DNA from 4 places in the Janthinobacterium woesei genome. Region 3 is predicted to be linked to each of the others. Evidence: predicted binding sites of a transcription regulator. Region 3 holds the regulator's gene; each other region holds the start of a gene.
The links. Region 3 encodes sigma-54, which starts transcription at its own class of promoters, with help from an activator protein. Its sites were predicted from a motif close to TGGCANGNAANCTGCTTT; they were not measured.

Region 1 (5,453 bases), on a different contig from region 3:
TCGTGGATATTCACGTCGCCGACGATGTGCGGCCGGCGGTGCGGCGCCAGCAGGCGGTCGACCAGCGTTTGCAGGCGGTCCGCTTCCTTGATGATGACTTGCGTGTATTCGCGCAGCTCGCTCAGGTGCAGCGCCGGCAATTCCAGCTCCAGCAGCTGCGCCGCGCCACGGATGCCGCCCAGCGGATTCTTGATTTCATGCGCCAGGTTGCGGATCAGCTCCTTGTTGACCTGGCTCTGGTCGAGTATGCGTTCCTCGCGGTCGAGCTTTAATTGCTGCACGTTTTCGCGCAGCTCGATCAGCACGCTGTCGGGCGGCGCGTCTAGGGCGCTGATGATGCTATGCACGCGCAGCGGATCGCGCCCCGGCCGTTCCAGGCTCAGGTCCTGGCGCAAGTCTGAAAATTTATGTTCAAGCGCCTGCGCGCAGATGCCGGCCAATTCCTCGGGATTGAGGAACAAGGCCGTCAGCTTTTGCCGCGACAAGGCTTTCAACGAGCTTTCCAGCAGGTTTTCCGCCGCCGCGTTGGCATAGCTGATGCGCCCGTCACCGTCGAGCAAGATCACGGCCGAGGCCAGCAAATCAAGGCCGGCCAGGTGGGCGGGACGGCTGGAATGGTTATCTGGGGTCATATGATTACCGAATATTCGCGATTTCGCGTTTCAGGGCCTCGACGTTCTGCTGCGTCCGGCTAATATTGTCTTTCAACTGCACCACGCGTTCCTGGTACTTGGCGTAGTTGCGTTCGTTGCCCTGGCGTTCAGGCTGGCCTGCATTCAATTCCAGGCGCTGCGCCGCCAGCTTCAGCTCTTCGCTGCGTAATTCATCCTGCAAAATCTGGCGCCGGTCCAGGTCGCGCGCGCGCTGCTCGGCGCCATCGACCCGGGGAAACGCGCCTGCGGCAGGCGCCGCCGTGGCCGCCTGCATGGCGGGACGCAAGGGCGCACCGGCCAGCGGCGCCGTCTTGCGCGGTGGTTCCGTCATGGCGCCGGGCAAGTCGAGCAGCTGGCAATGGCTGCCGGCGCGCTTGTCCGTGTACGTCTTGTGTCCCTGTGCATCGGCGCAGACATACAGCTGCCCGTGCGCCTGCGCTGCCGCGCCCAGCAATCCTGCCATCAGCGCCATTCTGTAATGCTTGGTCAATCTCAACTCCTGCCGGCTCTTGCCGCAACGATCCTGCGCCGACTATACAACAGCGCACTGGCGCCGCATTGGCGTACAGCATAAAAAAACGCGGGCAAGACCATCGCCTCACCCGCGTTTTTTATTTACTACCGGCAAGTTGCCGGCATGGCGCCATTACAGCGAGTAGTACATGTCGAACTCGGCAGGATGCGTGGTCATGCGCATGCGCTGTACGTCCTGCATTTTCAGTTCCAGGTAGGCATCGATCATCGAATCGCTGAACACGCCGCCACGGGTCAGGAACTCGCGGTCCTTGTCCAGCGCGTCGAGTGCTTCTTCCAGCGAAGCGCACACGGTAGGGATCAGTGCATCTTCCTCTGGAGGCAGATGGTACAGATCTTTCGAGGCAGCTTCGCCCGGATGGATCTTGTTGGCAACGCCGTCCAGGCCAGCCATCAGCAGTGCAGCAAAGCACAGGTACGGGTTGGCCAGTGGATCCGGGAAACGCGCTTCCACGCGGCGGCCTTTTGGATTGGCAACGTGCGGAATACGGATCGAGGCGGAACGGTTTTTCGCCGAGTACGCCAGTTTCACTGGCGCTTCGTAGCCTGGTACCAGACGCTTGTACGAGTTGGTGCCCGGGTTGGTGATCGCGTTCAGTGCCTTGGCGTGCTTGATGATGCCGCCGATGTAGTACAGGGCGAAATCGGACAAACCGGCATAGCCGTCGCCAGCGAACAGGTTTTTGCCATCTTTCCATACGGATTGATGCACGTGCATGCCCGAACCGTTGTCGCCAACGATAGGTTTTGGCATGAAGGTAGCGGTCTTGCCATAGCTGTGCGCCACGTTCCACACCACGTATTTCAGGTTTTGCGTCCAGTCGGCGCGCTCGACCAGGGTCGAGAAGCGGGTGCCGATTTCATTCTGGCCTGCGCCAGCGACTTCGTGATGATGTACCTCAACCGGGATGCCCAGCGATTCCAGAATCAGGCACATTTCCGAACGCATGTCCTGGAAGCTGTCCACTGGTGGCACTGGGAAGTAGCCGCCCTTGACGGTAGGACGATGGCCGCTGTTGCCGCCTTCGATGTCCTTGCCGGTCGACCATGCACCTTCGTCCGAACCGATCTTGACGAAGCAGCCCGACATGTCGATCTTCCAGCGCACGCTGTCGAAGATGAAGAATTCTGGCTCTGGGCCGAAGTAGGCGGTGTCGCCCATGCCCGACGATTTCAGGTAGGCTTCTGCGCGTTTCGCGATCGAGCGCGGGTCGCGGTCGTAGCCCTTGCCGTCCGACGGTTCGATCACGTCGCACTGCATGAACAGGGTCGTTTCTTCCATGAACGGGTCGATATTGGCCGTGTTTGGATCCGGCAGCAAAATCATGTCGGAGGCTTCAATACCTTTCCAACCAGCGATCGAGGAGCCATCAAAGGCATGGCCCGATTCAAATTTGTCCATGTCGAAGTGCGACACGGGAACCGTCACGTGCTGCTCTTTACCACGGGTATCGGCAAAGCGGAAATCAACGAATTTGACTTCGTTCTCTTCTACCATCTTCAAGACTTCTGCGGCTGTCATTGCCATGCGTATCTCCTAAATGAATGTGGGGTGAGCCGACCTTAGTGCGTCTGGGCTGATGAAGCGAAGCAAACATTGCGTGCCACCAAAACTCATAGGGATCATAGCAGATTCCATGCCAGCTTTAGAAGGCTCCCAGTGGCAAGGGGAAAAGCCTGTCCATCCCAGTGAAAGTTTTCGTGCCCGCGATTTGCGCGCACGGTTTGCACCCAATCAAGAATGCACTATACAAGTGCAAAAAACAAATAACGCACTATTATCGTGCATTTAAGGGAAATTTCCAGAAAATGCCTTGTTATGGTGCATGCATAATCTGCCCTGCATTCGCGCTTGCAGGACGCCAGCAGCGCACTATAATCGTCCACACCTTTCCACTTTCCGCGAGGACGCCATGAGCACCGCCACCGATATCCTGAACACCGCCCGCAGCCGCGCCAATGAGGGAACGCCATATGCCGGCGCCGTGACGCCACAGGAAGCGTATGCACTGCTGCAGCTTGATGGCGCAGTCAAGCTGATCGACGTACGCACCAATGCCGAGCGCGACTGGGTCGGCCGGGCCGACCTCGCCGATACCCAGCATGGTGCGGTGCAGTGGGCCACTTATCCGGGCGGCGCGCCCAATCCTGATTTCATGCAGCAGCTGGACAGCCTGGCAAGCAAGGACCAGGTGCTGCTGTTCCTGTGCCGCTCCGGCGTGCGTTCACGCCATGCGGCCAAGCTGGCCACCGAGCACGGCTACGCGCATTGCTTCGACATCCTCGAAGGCTTCGAAGGCGACAAGGATGCCGACGGCCACCGCAAGCAGGTAGGCGGCTGGTGCAAGGCGGGCTTGCCGTGGCTGGGCGCCTGAGGGGCCGCACCGCGCCACACGGCTAGCCTGGCCGCTCAGGCCTGCGCGCCCATCTGCGCCGCAGGGTGTTCGCCCATCAGGGTCAAGATGCGCTTGCGCACGAAATTGATGTGGCTGCGCAAGCCATACAGGCCGTCCGCAAACGACAGGGGGATCGAGATCTGGTTGACCATTTCCTCGATCTGGTCCAGGCGCTTCAATTGCTCCGCATACACTTGCGCGCGCTGCTCTTGCGGCACGTCTTCCAGCGCCTGCTCGACGGTGCGCAGCTGGCCGTACCAGCGGTACACGCGCGAACGGATGCGCCACACGTACAAGGGCGGCACCACGCGCGACAGCGGCAGGATCAGCGCGCCCAGCGCCACCACCAGCACCCACATGCGGTCAAAGAAATTGGCCAGCCAGAAACTCATGTAGCGCTGCAGCACGGGCGCGCCATCCTTGTAGAATTTCAGCGCTTCCGGCGCCACGGGAATTTCCGTGTAGCGCGCGGACGGAAACTGCCCCTGCTGCTGGAACCAGCCCGTGCCGCCGTGGATGCTGGCCGCAGCCTGCACGAACAGGTCGATCAGGGCCGGATGCAAGTCTTCGCGCGCCACCAGGGTGGCCGTCGGCGCGATCAGCTGATAATCCTGCGCCGGGATGTTGCGCCCCAGGTCGACGATACCGCGCGGCAAGACTACATGCGTGAGGAAAGGCAGGCGCCGCGTATAAGCCTCGGCTTGCGAAAAATCAAACAATTTGATGCCCGGCGTTTGCAGCAGCATCTGGATCAGCGGCGCTTCCGGCGCCGAGCTGAACACCAGGCCATCGATGCGCCCTTCCAGCAGTTCCACCGTGGCGGGCGTGTTTTGCAAATCGCTCACCGTCAGTTCATTCGCTTCCACGCCATTGACGGACAGCAACTGCCGGAACAGGCTGGGCACGCCCGTGCCTTCCGGCCCCAGGTTGATCTTCATGCCCTTCAATTGCGTCAATTCCGTCACCATCTTGTCTTCGCGCATGAAGAGCCAGACGGGTTCCGTAAACAAGCTGCCCAGGGAAATCAAGCCATGCCGTTCGGCGTCCGCGTGTTCGGTCGAGCCACTTTGCACGAAAGCAATATCGGTCGTACCCCCATTCAGGCGCTGCAGGTTTTCCTGCGAGCCCAGCGATGGCTGCAAGGCCACCTTGACGCCATGCTTGGCCAGCGTGGCCGCGTACTTCTTGCCGAATTCTTCGTAGGCGCTATTGTCCTGCCCCGTTGACAGCCGCACCTGGCGCGGCGGCGCCGGATCGACCAGCCAGTACGCCAGCGCACAAAAGGCGCCGACCAGCAGCAGGGTGGGGCCGGCCGTGGCGAGGAAATCGCGCACGGAAAAGCGGCTGAACGCGAGGATTTTGGACATGTGGTGGCGCATAGGTTTCATGGGTGGCTACGATGCCAAGAAAAGCCCAACTATGCAAGGCACTTTCGCCGGCGCGGCGTGGACAATTCGGCTACAGTGCAGCTTAAACCACCCGCCCCTGGAGCCATGCATGCTGAAAATTCTTGGAAAAGCCGCCTCGATCAATGTCCGCAAAGTCTTGTGGGCCTGCGATGAACTGGACTTGCCGTATGAACGCGAAGACTGGGGCAGCGGCTTTCGCGCCACGGACGACCCCGCCTTCCTGGCCTTGAACCCGAACGCCATGGTGCCCGTGCTGGTCGATGGCGACCTGGTACTGTGGGAATCGAACACGATTTGCCGCTACCTGTGCGCCCAGGCGGGGCGCGAGGACTTGCTGCCGAACAATCCACGCGCCCGCGCGGAAGTGGAAAAATGGATGGACTGGCAAATGGGCGACTTGAACAATAGCTGGCGCTACGCCTTCATGTCGCTGGTGCGCCACAGCCCCGCGCACCAGGATG
Region 2 (5,453 bases), on a different contig from region 3:
ATTACTATATAATTCGCTTCCTCAGATCAGATGGTTTGCTGCCCCGTTGGGAGCAGGCTGTTGAAAAAGTTATGCCTGATGACCATAGCAAGTTGGTCCCACCCCTTCCCATCCCGAACAGGACCGTGAAACAACTTTGCGCCGATGATAGTGCTGCAACCAGTGTGAAAGTAGGTTATCGTCAGGCTTGTTATATGAAAAAACCCCGCTAGATGCGGGGTTTTTTTTCGTCTGTTGCCTTCATGGGACTAGACGCCCCAAGTGATGCTTTCACCTTCGGCCTTGGCCGAACGCAGCATTTCCATCAGGGGAAAGGCACGCTGCGAAAAATGGACCTTTTGCTCACGCGCATGCGCGCCCGTTTCGCCATCTTCCAGCGTTTCCGGCGTATGCGCATCGTGTTCGATGTCAGTTTCCGGATGCAACTTGCTCTCCGCCACTTCTTTTTCCAGTAGCGCCAGGGCTTCGCCCGCTTCCGCTGACGTAATGACACCGCGGGCCGGACTCTTGTGCAGGATGTCGAGGATGCGCTGGGCATGTTCCTGGTACATCAATACGGGAGGGGAGGATTTGGATTTGAATGAGATCAACATAAGCGCTTTCTGAAACTTGTTGTTAGTGTCGAAACAATATCACGACTTGAAATGTCGCACAGGCCGTCCGATTGCCCGGATTGCCTATTTGCAAGCCGGATAGGGTCATCTGTTGGACAACACACCTATTTGCAAGGGCCGGCCTGGCGCAAACGTGATTGTTTAAGCGGCCGTTAAGTTTCAGTCCAGCTTGACGGAGTCCATGAAGGTATCGATGGTTTCACGCGACAGCTTGTTTTCTTTGCCCAGAATGATGATCTGGACGATGTGTTTATCCTGCGCCACAAAACGCCCGACCAGCAAGACGGGCTTGCCTTGCTGCGTGCCCGTCGCCTCGATGCTCAACGTGCTGCGTTGGCGCGTGCCGGCCGAGCTGCTGCGGGCGGCCGCGGCAGTTTTTTCGCTGCGCACGCTGCCATTGATATTCTTGAGTAACGCTGTCTTCATGGCGGGCAGGGCCGCTTGCGCCTGTTCCGCGCTATCGAGGGTGGCATTGCCGATGGCGAAGGTGTTGCCGTCGACTTCGCTGGCCGTCATGGTCAGGCTGACTTTCTTGCCATCAAGGTCGATTTCGCGCGTCAGTACGGCAGGCTTGCCTGGAAACAGGGCCGTGAACTGGGCGTCGGGGCTACGATAGTCGCGCCAGTCAAATTGAGGGCTGCAAGCCGATAGCACGCTGGCAGTCGCAAAAGTCGCCAAAAAGAAGACAAGTGATGATTTTTTCATCAACAGATGGTAGCAGCGCCGCCCGTCATGCGCAATCGCGTGCGTGCGAGGCGACACGCGGACGTTTACATTTCTCGCAGCACACGCCGGTATTGAATCGCTTCGGCAATATGCGGGTGCGTGATGGCGGCACTGCCTGCCAGGTCGGCGATGCTGCGGGCCACGCGCAGTACCCGGTGATAAGTGCGCGCCGACCAGTGCAGGCGCAGCATTGCACTGTGCAAGAGGTGTTCGCCATGTTGTTCCAGACGGCAATGCTGTTCGATTTCCGTGTTGTTCAGGCGCTGGTTCGATTTGCCCTGGCGCACCAGCTGCAAGGCGAAGGCGGCCGCTACCCGCACGGCGATACGCTGCGTGGTTTCGCCTGCATCCGCTTGCCGGCCCAACGACGCCGGTGGCATGGCAGCAACTTCGATTTGCAGGTCTATGCGGTCAAGTAACGGTCCGGATAAACGGCTGTGATAGCGCAGCACGGCGTCCGGCGTGCAGCGGCAGCGGCCCGAAGCATGCCCCAGATAACCGCAGGGGCAGGGGTTCATTGCGGCGATCAGCTGGAAGCGGGCGGGAAATTCAGCCTGGCGGGCCGCACGCGAGATGCTGATGACGCCCGACTCCATGGGCTGGCGCAAGACATCGAGCACCCGGCGGTCAAATTCGGCGATTTCATCGAGAAACAGTACGCCGCAGTGCGCCAGCGAGATTTCACCAGGCCGTGGGACATTGCCTCCGCCCACCAGCGCCACGCCGGAGGCGGTCTGGTGCGGGGCGCGGTAAGGGCGCCGTTTCCAGTGTTCCACCTTGAAATTGCCGCCCAGTGAGTGGACGGCAGCCGATTCCAGCGCTTCTTCGTCGCTCATCGGTGGCAGCACGCCGGGAAAACGGCTGGCCAGCATAGTCTTGCCCGCGCCAGGCGGGCCCACCATCAAGACGTTATGTCCGCCCGCGGCTGCGACTTCCAGCGCGCGCCGCGCTTGTTGTTGTCCCTGCACATCGGAAAAATCCGGATACGGGAAAATGGGCGCCGGCAGCATCGGCTGGTGACGCTGCAGCATTGTCTGGCTGGCGCGTGCGGCGAAATGCGCACAGACCTCGAGCAAGGTGTGCGCCGGGTAGATGCTGGCTTCGCTGACCAAAGCGGCCTCGTCGGCATTCGCGTGTGGCAGGATGAAGGCGCGCGGTGCGCCGGTCTTGCTGCGCTGCATGGCAAACGTCATGGCCAGGGCGCCGCGAATGGGACGCAACTGCCCCGATAGCGACAGTTCGCCCGCAAATTCGTAGTGGTGTAACTGGTCGCCGGGCAATTGACCGGATGCGGCCAGGATGCCCAGCGCTATGGGCAGGTCGAAACGGCCCGATTCCTTGGGTAAATCTGCCGGGGCCAGGTTGACGGTGATGCGCCGCGCAGGCATCTCAAAGCCGCAGTTTTGCAGCGCGGCGCGCACGCGGTCGCGCGATTCTTTCACTTCCGTATCCGGCAGGCCAACAATTGTAAAAGAAGGCAGGCCGTTGGCAAGGTGGACTTCGACACTTACCTCGGGCGCCTCCATGCCGGCCAAGGCGCGGCTTTTCAGGACTGCCAGGCTCATGAGTTTCCCCTGCACCGCGGGCGCGGACAGGTTCAGTCTAGCCGCCGGAGCAGCCCGAGGCTTGAGATAGGCCAGCAAGAGCGCCGATAACGGCGCCCTGCAGGTGATGTTCTTACGCTTTTGGGTCGTTCAAACGCGTTTCCAGTTCGATCAGGCGCAATTCCAGTGCGTCCAGTTTCGCGCGCGTCTTGGCCAGCACTTGTGCCTGGATATCAAATTCTTCGCGCGTGACCAAGTCCAGACGGGCGAAGCCCTGGGTCATCATCGATTTCACGTTCTTCTCGATATCCTTGGCGGGCGAGTTTTCAATGGCTTGATGGATCTTGCCTTGCAAGTCGTTAAAGAAGGTATTCATGTCCATGGTAAGTCCTTTATGGTGCAGCCTGTGCATCGCACCATTGCGGTGCACAGCGGCGTTAATCTGGTGCGAATCTGGGCGGTTCATCACTCTCCAGCAGTTCCTTGCCGCATGTCCAGAGGCTTGCAGGGTATGTATGGGCGGAAATGCACCTGTCAAGGTGGCTGAGAGCTGGCACGCATTCTGCTAAAGAAGCTATGAACGCTTTGTGATCTCCAGCCAAGATTTTAAACCTCAACCGCTTTAAAAGTTCAATAAAAGGGAATCGCCATGAAGAATCTGTCCAAGAACATGACTTTAGCTGCAGCGTTGACACTGGCCATGACGGCCTGGAGCTCCGGCGCCATGGCCCAGGAGGCAGTGGCGGCACCGGCTGCCGTCGAAGCGGTACCCGATAATGTGGTGAGCTATAACGTGGCGCTGACCAGCGACTACCGCTACCGTGGCGTGTCGCAAACCCGCCTCAAGCCAGCGATCAGCGGCGGCGCCGACTATACCCATAATCCTACCGGTCTGTATGTGGGCACCTGGCTGTCGAGCATCAAATGGATCAAGGACGGCGGCGGCGATACCAACCTGGAATGGGATGTCTACGGCGGCAAGCGCGGCGAATTTGCACCGGGGATCACTTACGATGTGGGCGGCCTGTATTACTTCTACCCATCGAATGGCCTGAGCACGAATGCCAATACCTTCGAGTTGTATGGCCAGGTCGGTTTCGGCCCCGCCTACATCAAGTATTCGCACTCGACGACCAATCTGTTCGGCGTGGCTGACAGCAAAAACAGCGGCTACATCGACGCCGGCCTGAATATACCCCTGTACGACGATTACACCTTCAACCTGCATGTGGGCCATCAAAGCGTCAAGCATAATGAATCGCTCAGCTATTACGACTACAAACTGGGCGTAACCAAGGATTTCCCCGGCATCGCCACCGTGTCTCTGGCCGCCGTCCGGGCCGACATCACGTCGCTGGCGCCTAACGGCAAGAATCTGGCGAAACTTGGCTTCGTATTGACTGTTTCTAAAACCTTTTAAGCGAGACTGCCATGAAAATGATTACTGCAATCATTAAACCGTTCAAACTGGACGAAGTGCGTGAAGCCTTGTCGGCTATCAATGTGCAAGGGATTACCGTTACCGAAGTCAAAGGTTTCGGCCGTCAGAAAGGCCACACGGAACTCTACCGTGGCGCCGAGTATGTTGTCGATTTCCTGCCAAAAACCAAGATCGAAGCGGCTGTCGACGACGCCATCGTCGACCAGGCCATTGAAGCGATCGAAGGCGCCGCGCGTACCGGTAAAATCGGTGATGGCAAGATTTTTGTGTACAACCTGGAACAAGTCATCCGCATCCGTACCGGTGAAACCGGCAACGAAGCGCTCTAAGGGGAATATTGATGCGTAAAAATATAACAAAATTGCTAGCTGGGTTTGCCTGTCTGTGTGCGTTTGGCGTTGCCGCGCCTAGTTTTGCCGATGCGCCGGCCAAGCCGGAAGCCGTGGAGATGGCTGTTGCCACGCCTGCCGTGACGCTCGCTCCGGATGCTGCTGCTCCTGCCGTGACGCTCGCGCCGGATGCTGCCGCTCCTGCTGTCGCACCAACTGCCGCCGCTGCGGCCCCATCAACGGCCGCGCCCGTCGCCAACAAGGGCGACACCAGCTTCATGATGATCTGCACCGTGCTGGTGATCCTGATGACGATCCCCGGCCTGGCCCTGTTCTACGGCGGCCTGGTGCGCTCGAAGAACATGCTGTCGGTACTGATGCAAGTGTTCATGGTGTTTTCGCTGGTAGTGGTGCTGTGGTGCATTTATGGCTACTCGGTCGCCTTCACGGAAAAAACCGCCTTCTTTGGTGGCTTCGACCGCCTCTTCCTGAATGGCATATGGGATCCGGCCAAGGGCACGTTCGCCGCCGCCGCTACTTTCAGCAAAGGCGTCGTCATTCCCGAATTCGTGTTTGTCGCCTTCCAGGGCACGTTTGCCGCGATTACCTGCTCGCTGATCGTCGGCGCCTTTGCCGAACGCGCCAAGTTTTCCGCCGTGCTGGCCTTCATCGTGCTGTGGTTCACGTTTGCCTACCTGCCAGCGGCCCACATGGTCTGGTTCTGGACCGGTCCTGATCTGATTACGGACGCGGCCACCGCCGCTACCGAAGCGGCCAAGGCTGGCTGGATCTGGCAAAA
Region 3 (5,453 bases):
GACAGCCGCAATGAAGTGTTCAAGATGGAAAATTCGGACAGCGGCACCAGCACCCCGGGCGCCGGCAGCGTGCGCATGGTGATCCAGCCGAAGCCCAAGGCACCCGCAGCGGAGAAAGCGCCTGCGGCGCCCGCGCCAGGAAAGAAATAATGGACAATACACGTTGCGGCAGCACCCTGATCGTTCGCGGGCTGCAGAAAACCTATGGCAAGCGGCAAGTCGTACATGATGTCTCGCTGCAAGTCGAATGCGGCGAAGTGGTGGGCTTGCTGGGACCGAACGGCGCCGGCAAGACCACCTCGTTCTACATGATCGTTGGCCTGGTGCCGTCCGATGGCGGCACCATCGATATCAGCGGCGTGGATATTTCCCGCCTGCCGATCCACCGCCGCGCGCAGATGGGCCTGTCCTACCTGCCGCAGGAAGCGTCCGTGTTCCGCAAGCTGACGGTGGAAGACAATATCCGCGCCGTGCTGGAAATCCAGACCTTCGAAGGCCGCCTTTTGACGAAGGCCGAGATCGAGGAGCGTCTGGACAAGCTGCTTGCCGACCTGCAGATTGAAAAGCTGCGCGAGAACCAGGCACTGTCGCTGTCCGGTGGCGAGCGCCGCCGTGTGGAAATCGCCCGCGCGCTGGCCACCGACCCGCGTTTCGTGCTGCTCGACGAACCATTCGCCGGTGTCGACCCGATCGCCGTGATCGAAATCCAGCGTATCGTGCGTTTCTTGAAGGAGCGCAATATCGGCGTGCTCATCACCGATCATAATGTACGCGAGACGCTGGGTATTTGCGACCGTGCCTACATCATCAACCAGGGCTCGGTGCTGGCGTCGGGACGCCCCGACGACATCATCGCGAACGAGTCGGTACGCCGGGTCTATCTGGGCGAACACTTCCGCATGTGAGCCAATGAAACAATCATTGCAGCTGCGCACTTCGCAGCACCTGGCACTGACGCCGCAGTTGCAGCAATCGATACGCCTGTTGCAATTATCTACCCTAGAATTGCATCAGGAGCTTGAGCAACTGTTGACGGACAATCCCCTGCTCGAACGCCTCGACGATCCGCTCGACCGCTCGCTGCGCCTGCTGTCCGATGGCGCCTTGAGTTCCACGGCCGCGCCAGCGGAAGCGCCGCCATTACCGCCCGGCCAGGAAGCGCCTGCCGCAGCGGCCGAAGCGGAACCGTTTGACGGCGAGGCGGGCGATAGTCCGGCTGCCATGGAGGGCGGCGACAACGACTGGAGCGAAGCGAGCCGCGGCAAGGCGCCCGACGACGAAGATTCCCGCCCGCAACTCGAAGCCCACCACTGCACCCTGCGCGAGCACTTGATGGAGCAGATGCGCGTGACGGTGCTGGAATTGCGCGACCGCGCGCTGGTCGAGCTGATCATCGACGCGCTCGACGACAATGGCTACCTGGAAGAGTCGCTTGACGACATCCTGGCGCGCCTGCCCGAAGAGCTGGAAATCGACGTCGACGAGCTGCGCACGGCGCTGTCCCTGCTGCAAAGTTTCGATCCGTCCGGCGTGGGCGCGCGCAATGCATCCGAATGCCTGGCGCTGCAAATCAAGCGTTTTCCGCACATCGCCATGGTGACGCGGCGCATGGCCCTCGTCATCGTGGAAAAGCACCTGGCCTGGTTTGCCCAGCGCGATTTCAACAAGCTGAAAAAAGCCCTCGATTGCGACGATGAAGACTTGCGCGAGGCGCAGACGGTCATTCGCCTGTGCAATCCGCATCCGGGCGCCGTGTTCGCCTCGGACGTGTCCGATTACGTGGTACCCGACGTCGTCGTCAAGCGCGCCCGCAATGGCTGGCAGGTGACCCTGAACAACGACGTCATGCCGCGCCTGCGCGTGAATGCCATGTATGCCAATTTGTTGAAGCAGGGCAAGGGCGAAATTGCCATGGGTGCACAGTTGCAGGAAGCCAAGTGGCTGATCAAGAACATGCGCCAGCGCTTCGACACGATCTTGCGCGTGGCGCAGGCGATAGTAGAACGACAAAAGAATTTTTTCTCGCATGGCGCCGTTGCCATGCGTCCCCTTGTGCTCCGTGAAATAGCTGATACACTGGGTTTACACGAGAGTACTATCTCGCGGGTAACAACCCAAAAGTACATGCTGACCCCGCATGGCATGTTTGAGTTGAAATATTTCTTTGGTAGCCACGTCGCGACCGAAGCGGGGGGCGAGGCGTCATCGACGGCGATACGGGCATTGATCGTGCAACTGACAGGAGCAGAAGACCCTAAAAATCCTTTATCCGACAGTAAGATTGCGGACATGCTGGGAGAACAAGGCATGGTGATTGCGCGACGGACTGTTGCCAAATACCGGGAAGCGTTGAAAATTCCGCCAGTGAGTCTGCGTAAGTGCTTGTAGTTTTTTCGGTTCCTCTGCGGGCCGGATACGATGGATACCGCACGAACCCGATCATCTTTAGGAGTGTGTATGAATCTCACCATCAGCGGACATCATCTTGAAGTGACACCAGCCATCCGTGAATACGTACAAACGAAACTGGAACGCGTGAAACGTCATTTCGATCAAGTCATCGATATTGCCGTGATTCTGACCGTCGACAACCTCAAAGAGAAAGAGAAACGCCAAAAGGCTGAAGTCAACCTGCGCCTTAGTGGTAAAACTGTGTACGTGGAAAGCCTGTCGCAAGACCTGTACGCCGCGATCGATACCCTGATCGACAAGCTGGACCGGCAAGTGATGAAGTACAAAAGCAAAGTGCAAGGGCACGGTAAAGAGGCGATCAAGCATCTGCCAGACAACTCGGAAGACGAAGTCGCCGCCGTGTAAACGGCCTGCCGCTTCCAACCAGTTGTGATCAACTAAGGGCGCATACATACTGCGCCCTTTTTTGCGCCCTGCGGAACGCAATCTGGGCGGCGAAGGCGCTAGTATGTTGTCACTCTCACTTCTTTCCTGCCTCCGAAAGCCTTGAATTGCCTGTCGCTGGAGATGGCGCGCGTGGCGCTGGACCGCCACTTCGGCGCCGGCGCCGGTTCCGTGGCGGCCATGCGCCTACGCTCGCCGCTGATGATGTCGGTGACCCTGGAATTGCTGCAGCGGGGTGCGCATCTGGGCCTGGCTGATTGCCTGCGCATGGAATGCACCCTGGTGCGCCACCTCGATTAATCAGGAGCGTTCGCGGTGGCGAAGGACGACTCTTTCGTTCGCGCCGAAATACTGCGCCAGCCGTTCCGCCATGTACACCGAGCGATGCTGGCCGCCCGTGCAGCCCAGGGCCACCGTCAGGTAGCTGCGGTTGTCGGACTTGAACGATGGCAACCATTTTTCGATGAAGGCGCGGATGTCGGCTAGCAGTTCCAGTGCACTGGGCTGTGAGTCGAGAAAGGCGATCACGGGAGCGTCGCGCCCGTCGAGTGGCCGCAGGGCCAGGTCGTAATACGGATTTGGCAAGGCCCGCACATCGAAGACGAAATCGGCGTCGAGCGGCACGCCCAGCTTGAAGGCGAACGATTCGAAGAACAGGGTCAGCGGCGCGCGCTCGGTGGCGATGATTTCCTTGATCCAGCCACGCAGCTTGTTGGCGCTCAGTTCCGACGTATCGATCACATGGCCCAGCTGTTCGATGGTCGACAGGCGCTCGCGCTCTTCCGAAATGCACTCGATCAGGGTGCGGCGGCTGGCCGGATTCTGGTTTGGCCGCAATTCGTGCGACAGGGGATGGCTGCGCCGCGTTTCCGAGAAACGCGCCACCAGCGAATGCGTGGTGGCTGTGAGGAACATGACTTTCACGTCATGCCCCTGGTCGCGCAGCAGGGCCACGTTGTGTGGCAGGCTGGCCAGCGATTCGGCGCTGCGCGCATCGACGGCCACGGCTAGCTGTGGCGTGCCTTCGTCGAGCAAGGTTTGCACTAGGCTGGGCAGCAAGGCTGGCGGCAGGTTGTCGACACAATAGTAGCCGGCATCTTCCAGCACATTGAGCGCGACGGATTTGCCGGAGCCGGATATTCCGGTAATAAGGACGATATGCATACGCCGATCATACAATAAAGATCGACGTTCTGCCCCTGCGGCAATTATCTTTACAGATTATTGCAATTGAGGCTGTAGTGTTGGTTATGAAAAATTATGATATTGGCGCCAGTAACTAGTCGCCACTCATGGCGAGTCGTTGGTGTAGCAGGGACTTCGGAGAGCATGGCTCTCCACCTGCGCAACGGTCCTCGCTTGCAAGCGAGGACTCCATTGCAGACTAGTCCCCGCTCATTGCTAATCGTTGGTGTAGCAGGGGATTCACGAAGCATTGCTTCGTGCCTGCGCAACGGTTCGCCCTTGCAAGGGCGAACTCCTTGCAACGCTAGTCACCGCTCATCGCCAAACGTTGCCGTTCCATAAACTCCTGCAAGGTATCGATGCCGCGCAGTTGCAAGATGGTGTTGCGTACGGCCGCTTCCAGCAGTACGGCGATGTTGCGGCCGGCGGCGACGGGGATGACGACCTTGCGCACGGGCAAGCCCAGCACGTCTTCCGTGGGGAACAGGAAGGGCAGGCGCTCAACTTCTTCTTCCAGCGCATTGCGGCGCACCAGGTGCACGATGAGCTTCAAACGCATCTTGCGGCGCACGGCCGTTTCGCCAAAGATGGCCTTGATGTCGAGCAAACCCAGGCCCCGCACTTCGAGCAGGTTTTGCAGCAGGGGCGGGCAGCGCCCTTCGATCATGTTGGGCGCAATGCGCGAGAATTCGACGGCGTCGTCGGCCACCAGACCGTGGCTGCGCGAGATCAATTCCAGCCCCAGTTCGCTCTTACCCAGGCCCGAGTCGCCCGTGATCAGAACGCCCACGCCAAGCACGTCCATGAAGACGCCATGCATGATGATGCGCTGCGCCAACTTTTTCGACAGGTAGACGCGCAGGAAGTCGATCACCTGCGCGGCCGGCAGCGGGGTCGAGAACAGGGGAATGTTTTGTTCGTCGCAGATGGCGAGGATGTCGGGCGGCGTTTCTAGGCCTTGCGCGATGATCAGCGCGGGCGGACCGCCGGCGATCAGCTCACCAATCACGTGGGTGCGCGTGTTGACCTTCAGGCGCTGGTAATAATTGATTTCCTGGTGGCCGAACACCTGGATGCGGCCCGGATGGATCAGGTTCAAGTGGCCCACCTGGTCGGCGGCCGACGAGACATCGCCCGAGATCAGGCGTTCGCCGCCGGGAAAACCGGCGAACCAGCCCAGTTGCAGACTTTCACGATTATCGTCGTACAGGCGTTGTATCGTCAGCGGCGTTTGCAACATGGCAGTCTTCTTCAGGAGTGGATCAATATCTGAAGTTTAACCCGTCGCTTGCAGACTGGGTTGCCAATTGACAATGCGTGCATGCACGGATTTCGGATCCGGATCGGTGGTCAGCGCCGTGCGGAAGGCATCGTCGGAAAACATTTCGGCAATTTCCGACAGGATTTCCAGG
Region 4 (5,453 bases), on a different contig from region 3:
CAGGGCGCCGGCCCAGGTAAATTTTGTTATGCAAGGAATTGCCCATGATGGTCTCCCGAACAATAATTTTTATGATGTCTCATTATAAGAACAGAATCGTGACGGCTGCATGACACTCGGCAGTCAGCACTTGTTTTCTATCCATGAGGCAATATTTATTAGTTTTTTTGTTGTTTATTTGGCGTGGCGATCAGGCCGCCTACGCATTCTATTTCCGACCAAAAATAAACTCTGCGCACGGCAGCTGCGCGGCATGCAAAGCCGCGCAGCAAACCTTGCCAGCTTGTGCTCACGCCATTTTCACGGGCGGCGGCGGCGGCGTCGGTTCCTCGACCGGCACGGGATCGATGTACGGCGGCTGGCCTGGCGGCGGCGTCAGCGGATCGCCTTCCGGCGGTGGTGCAATATCGGGTTCGGGCGTGCTGTGCGCGCGCGCAAGTTGGAACAGTGAATGCATGGTGGCCTCCTTGGCTCCACTGTAGACGATGCGCGCAAATCCTGGCGCCCGGCAGTGGCGCCATGCTGCGGGAACTAAACGCTTCAACGCCAATCCAATATCTGAAGCATCCAATTAACCAGGAGCGCAGGAACTCCCTCACCGATGGCGCGCACAAAAATTCTTTTTATGGCCGAGGCCGTAACACTGGCCCATGTCGGGCGCCCGTTGAGTCTGGCACAAGGCCTGGCCGAGGAGTTGTACGACGTGCATTTTGCCTGCGCCGACGGCTACGACTTTTGTTTCAAGCAAACGTCCTTCCGGCGCTGGCGCATCGACAGCATTTCATCGCAGCAATTCCTGCAAGCCTTGGCCAAGGGCAAGCCTGTCTACACGGAAAGCACCTTGCAGGCATATGTGGAAGACGACCTGCACCTGCTCAAGGCCGTCCAGCCCGATCTCGTGATCGGCGACTTTCGCCTGTCGCTGTCCATCAGTGCGCGCCTGCAGGGCATTGCCTACATTGCCGTCAGCAATGCTTACTGGAGCCCCCACGTGCGCCAGCATTACACGGTGCCCAGCCTGCCCCTGACGGGCGTGCTGCCCATCTGGCTGGCCAATCCCCTGTTTCGTCTGATCCGCCCGCTGGCCTTCGCCTCGCATGCCGTGCCCCTGAACCGCGTGCGCCGCCGCCATGGCTTGCCGTCGCTGGGCGGCGACCTGCGCCGCATCTATACGGATGCCGACCGCACGCTGTATGCAGATATCCCGCAACTGTTCCCACCGCAGGCCATGCCGCCCACGCATGACTACCTGGGCGCCGTCATCTGGGCTCCGCCCGTCGAGCTGCCGGACTGGTGGCTGCGCCCAGAACTGAGCAGTGGGCGCCCCATCATCTATGTCACCCTGGGCAGTTCCGGCCAGGGCCAGCTGCTGCCCCGCGTGTTGCGCGCGCTGGCGCCGCTGCCCGTCACCGTGCTGGCGGCCACGGCCGGCACCATCCGCGTCGATACCGTGCCGCCGAATGCCTTCGTGGCCACCTTCTTGTCGGGCGACGCAGCCGCGCGGCGCGCCAGCCTGGTCATTTGCAACGGCGGCAGCCCCACCAGCCAGCAAGCGCTGACGGCAGGCGTGCCCGTGATCGGCATCGCTGGCAACCTCGACCAGTTCCTCAACATGCACGGCATCGTGGGCGCCGGCGCCGGCCTGCTGCTGCGCGCCGACCGCTTCCGCGAAGCGGCCCTGCGCCATGCCGCCATGCGGATGCTGGACGATGGCCAGGCCAGGCTGGCGGCGCAGCAACTGATGGCGGCATTTTGCCACTACGTGCCGGGGCAGCGCCTGCAGGCGCATATGCAAGCGCTGTTGTCGCCTGCGCCGCACGGCGGCCAGCCTTGACAGCGCGGCGTCGGTTTTTCTTACAGCACGCCGGCTTGGCCCTGCAGCACGTCAACAAAAGCACGCCAAGTCCTTGATTTCAAAAGAACCTCATACGTTGGCATGGAAGTCGCTTAGTACTGGCCATGAGCACCTGCCCACAGGACTCAGGCAAGACTTCCTGCCCCACTCAACCACGAGGTAAGCAAAATGAAACTGTCTCATTTAAAATTGGTCCCGGCAGCTGCGGCACTGGCCATGCTGTGCGCCGCCGGCAGCGCACAGGCGGGCGCCTACGGCTATTCCTACAACAACATCTTTGGCTTGGTGATCGCCGTGCCAACGGGCCAGATCACGGTAGCCAACAGCACCACCATTTCGCGCAGCACGGCGACCCTGAACGGCGTGAGCGTCATCCAGGGCGGCGCTGGCTCGCTCGATGCCCCGCGCGCCAATGTCGGCGCCGTCACCAAGGGCCAGAACGACTTCACGCAGCAAGGACCGCTGGGCGACTATTCGCGCGGCGACGCGCAGATCGTCAGCACGCAGTTTCCCGCATTTCCAGCGGGCTCGACCTCCACGCAGGCAGTCAACGTGGCAGAAGCCCACCTCGACGGGCCATCCGGCACAGCCGATGCGTCCGGGCGCAATGGCTCGACCACGGGCTTTTCCGTCGATTTCATCGTCGGCTCACCCACGGCGACCCTGAGCTTTGACTTCCTGGCCTCGCCATTCATGCAAGTCTTCCTGCAAAGCACGGTGGGCACCGCGTCCTCGGCGACGGCCAACCTGGTGGTCACCTTCACCATCACCAATGCGACCGGCGCGACGGTGTTCAACTGGACACCCGATGGCGTGGTCAACTCGGGCATCTCGGGGGGCACGGAGTCGGTCGATGACGCCAGCCTGAACACCAGCCTGGCGACAAACTTCCTCACGCGCGGCAATCTGTTCACCTACGATCCCTCTGGTTGCGGCACGCCTGCGGGTACGGGCGTGGGCACCGCTTGCGGCAGCGACTTCAGCGCCGTCAGCAATACCTTGGCGGCCGGCAACTACACGCTGACCCTGAACGCGGTGGAAAGCGTGGACCTGGTGAAACAGGCAGCGGCGCCGGAACCAGGCACCCTGGCACTACTGGGCCTGGGCCTGGCAGGGCTGGGCTATGCCAGCCGCCGGAAGGTCAGCAGCTGAAGCATGCCACAGGGGGATGCACAGGCGAGGGAAGTCTCCTCGCCTTTTTTACGCTGCAAGCGTGTCGGCGTTCCTTACAGCGCAGCCGGCATTTGCCGCCGGCCGCAGCGCCGCAGCACGATCAGGAGAGGAGGATGTCCATGAATAATTTTTCTTGCACACGGCGACCAATGGCCCTGCTGAGCTTGCTGAGCTTGCTGGGTTTGCTGTCGCTGGCAAGTAGCGGCGCTGCCAACGCTGCCGCGTATGGCTATGCGTACACGAGCGTCTTTGGCCTGGTCATCAGCAATCCCACGGGCTCGGCCACCGTGCTGAGCAACATCGACCTGTCGCACACCACCGCCACCCTCAACGGCAGCAACGTCATCCAGGGTGGCGGCAACGAGATTGACGCGCCGCAAGCGACGCGCGGCGCCGTCAGCAAGGGGCAAAATGATTTTACACAGCAAGGCATGGGCAATGCAGCGTACGCACGCGGCGAGGCGCAGATCATCACCTCGCAAATTCCGCCCTTCCCGCCCGGCTCGACCAGCACGCACACGGTCAACGCGGCGGAAACCTTTTTGACGGGCAACGGCAGCGCCGGCGCGTCGGGGCGCAACGGCTCGACCACCGCCCTAGCCGTCAATTTCCGCGTCGGCGAACCGGGCGCGACCCTGGCCTTCCAGTTCCAGGCCCTGCCCTTCATGCAACTGTACCTCGATGCCCTCGCCGGAACGGGGTCATCTGCCACCACGAATTTGGCGCTCACCTTCACCATCGTCGATGAAAATGGTCGGATCGTCTTCAACTGGACGCCCGACGGCAGCCTCGGCTCGGGCATCCTCGGTGGCAGCGAACTGGCAGACGACCTCAGCCTCAATACGGGCTACGCGCAAACGCCGCTCACCAGCGGCAGCGTGCTGACATACGACCCCAGCGGCTGCGGCGCGCCCGGCGGCACGGGCATCGGCACGCTCTGCGGCGGGCAGTATGGCGCCGTCACCGGCAACCTCGTCGCTGGCAGCTATGCGCTGGTATTGAACATGCTCAACAGTTCCAAACTGGCTTACGTGCCGGCCGCCACGCCGGTGCCGCTACCGGGCACCCTGCCGCTGCTGGCGGCGGGCCTGGCCATGCTGCTGAGCCTGGCGCGGCGGCGCTGACGTACCCGCGAATCAATGCCGCGCAGCTTCATTGCCGCGTCGCCGTCGCCAAGAGCAAGTCTTGCAGCGGGCGGCGCAAGGAGCGCGCCAGGGCCGGCGGACCGGCACCGATGCGCCCGAGAAACACGGCCCGCCCGGCCGCCGCCGCGCCCAGCACGGCCTGGCACTGCGCCGCCAGTTCCTGCGCCAGCTCCTGCAGGCCGTCGGTGCGCGAAAAGGCGCGCCGTTCGCGCACGTAGCGGGCAAAGATCAGCGGCGTCAGTTCCGGCTGCAATTGCAGGCCCAGCTGCGTGGCCGTCAGCCAAAAGCGCTGCATGGCGCGTCCGGCCGCCACGTAGTCATCAAGGTGGCGCGGCGGCGCATCGGCCAGCAAGACAAAATGCGCGGCGCAACAGATGCCAGGCAGCAGGTCCATCTGCAGCCGGGGCGCCAGGGTGCCCGCCAGCCAGGTATTGAAAAAATCCACACGGCGCCAGCTGTGCATGACCCAGCGCATCAGCCGCGCCGTCATCGGGTCGACGCCCAGCGCCTGGTCCGGCATGCGGTCTTCGCTGAAGCGGGCACCCCATTCGATCACGTCGCGGTGCACCCGGTGCGCCTCGGGCATGGTCAGGCGCAGCCTGGCATTATCAAACATCAATCGCGCGCAAGCCAGGCGCGCGCGCCAGCCTTCGAACCACTCCACCTGGTAGCCGGCCGGCAAGCTGGCCGCCAGCGCGGCCTTTTCGCTGGCGCGCAGCCGGCGCGTGCTGAGCCGGCGCCGCTGCACGCTGCGCTGCGCCAGGAAGGCCGCCAGCGGATCGGGCTGCATGCCGGGATTGTCGACAAAATGCACATCAAAGGTGGGCAGGCTGTCGGGCATGGCCGTGCGCCGCCGCGCTTCCATGCGCAAGCCGTGGCAGCTGGCCGCCAGCGCCATGCTTTCCAGCAAGGCGCCCAGCGATAGCTGGCTGGGATGGCCGTCGAGGTCATACACGCTATGCGCGCGCGTGTCGAAGCCATGCACGACGACATGCCTGGCAGCCAAGATTTCAAAGCGCCAAGGCTGCGTGTTGTCGCCGCTGGGCGCCCAGCGCGCCTGTTCGAGGATGTTTTCCAGCACCAGGTCGAGCTGCAATGCTTGCGTCATCACGCCCCCTGCGCCGCACGGCGCCGCTTGATGATGGCCATCGCCAGGCGCTGCAGCGGATGGCGGTTGCCACCCGGACGCCATGTGCGCACGAGCTTGTTGCGGTAGGCGTCGAAATGCATGCCGTGCGGCGCCGCCATCACCTTGCCACGCTTCAACAATATCTTCAGCG

Region 1: the regulator sigma-54 is predicted to act here: its motif matches at 2,813-2,830, upstream of glnA (type I glutamate--ammonia ligase).
Region 2: the regulator sigma-54 is predicted to act here: its motif matches at 3,436-3,453, upstream of ACQ4W6_RS24205 (TorF family putative porin).
Region 4: the regulator sigma-54 is predicted to act here: its motif matches at 1,933-1,950, upstream of ACQ4W6_RS13785 (EDSAP-1 family PEP-CTERM protein).

What each region holds. Positions count from the first base shown of each region.
Region 1 covers NZ_JBNYXW010000004.1:113,754-119,206, reverse strand. The annotation lists gene glnL (nitrogen regulation protein NR(II)) at 1-632, opposite strand, end outside; gene ACQ4W6_RS05375 (DUF4124 domain-containing protein) at 637-1,143, opposite strand; gene glnA (type I glutamate--ammonia ligase) at 1,300-2,715, opposite strand; gene ACQ4W6_RS05365 (rhodanese-like domain-containing protein) at 3,101-3,562, shown strand; gene ACQ4W6_RS05360 (TAXI family TRAP transporter solute-binding subunit) at 3,598-4,950, opposite strand; gene ACQ4W6_RS05355 (glutathione S-transferase family protein) at 5,081-5,453, shown strand, end outside.
Region 2 covers NZ_JBNYXW010000025.1:55,129-60,581, reverse strand. The annotation lists rRNA gene rrf (5S ribosomal RNA) at 75-187, shown strand; gene ACQ4W6_RS24225 (DUF1840 domain-containing protein) at 249-593, opposite strand; gene ACQ4W6_RS24220 (hypothetical protein) at 774-1,319, opposite strand; gene ACQ4W6_RS24215 (YifB family Mg chelatase-like AAA ATPase) at 1,385-2,905, opposite strand; gene ACQ4W6_RS24210 (accessory factor UbiK family protein) at 3,018-3,266, opposite strand; gene ACQ4W6_RS24205 (TorF family putative porin) at 3,534-4,304, shown strand; gene ACQ4W6_RS24200 (P-II family nitrogen regulator) at 4,316-4,654, shown strand; gene ACQ4W6_RS24195 (ammonium transporter) at 4,666-5,453, shown strand, end outside.
Region 3 covers NZ_JBNYXW010000001.1:220,869-226,321, forward strand. The annotation lists gene lptA (lipopolysaccharide transport periplasmic protein LptA) at 1-150, shown strand, start outside; gene lptB (LPS export ABC transporter ATP-binding protein) at 150-905, shown strand; gene ACQ4W6_RS01030 (RNA polymerase factor sigma-54) at 910-2,388, shown strand; gene hpf (ribosome hibernation-promoting factor, HPF/YfiA family) at 2,458-2,817, shown strand; gene ACQ4W6_RS01040 (hypothetical protein) at 2,959-3,156, shown strand; gene rapZ (RNase adapter RapZ) at 3,157-4,020, opposite strand; gene hprK (HPr(Ser) kinase/phosphatase) at 4,346-5,281, opposite strand; gene ACQ4W6_RS01055 (PTS sugar transporter subunit IIA) at 5,318-5,453, opposite strand, start outside.
Region 4 covers NZ_JBNYXW010000010.1:199,292-204,744, forward strand. The annotation lists gene ACQ4W6_RS13770 (hypothetical protein) at 1-46, opposite strand, end outside; gene ACQ4W6_RS13775 (hypothetical protein) at 290-457, opposite strand; gene ACQ4W6_RS13780 (glycosyltransferase) at 665-1,834, shown strand; gene ACQ4W6_RS13785 (EDSAP-1 family PEP-CTERM protein) at 2,024-3,007, shown strand; gene ACQ4W6_RS13790 (EDSAP-1 family PEP-CTERM protein) at 3,148-4,152, shown strand; gene ACQ4W6_RS13795 (nitroreductase family protein) at 4,181-5,281, opposite strand; gene ACQ4W6_RS13800 (ThiF family adenylyltransferase) at 5,281-5,453, opposite strand, start outside.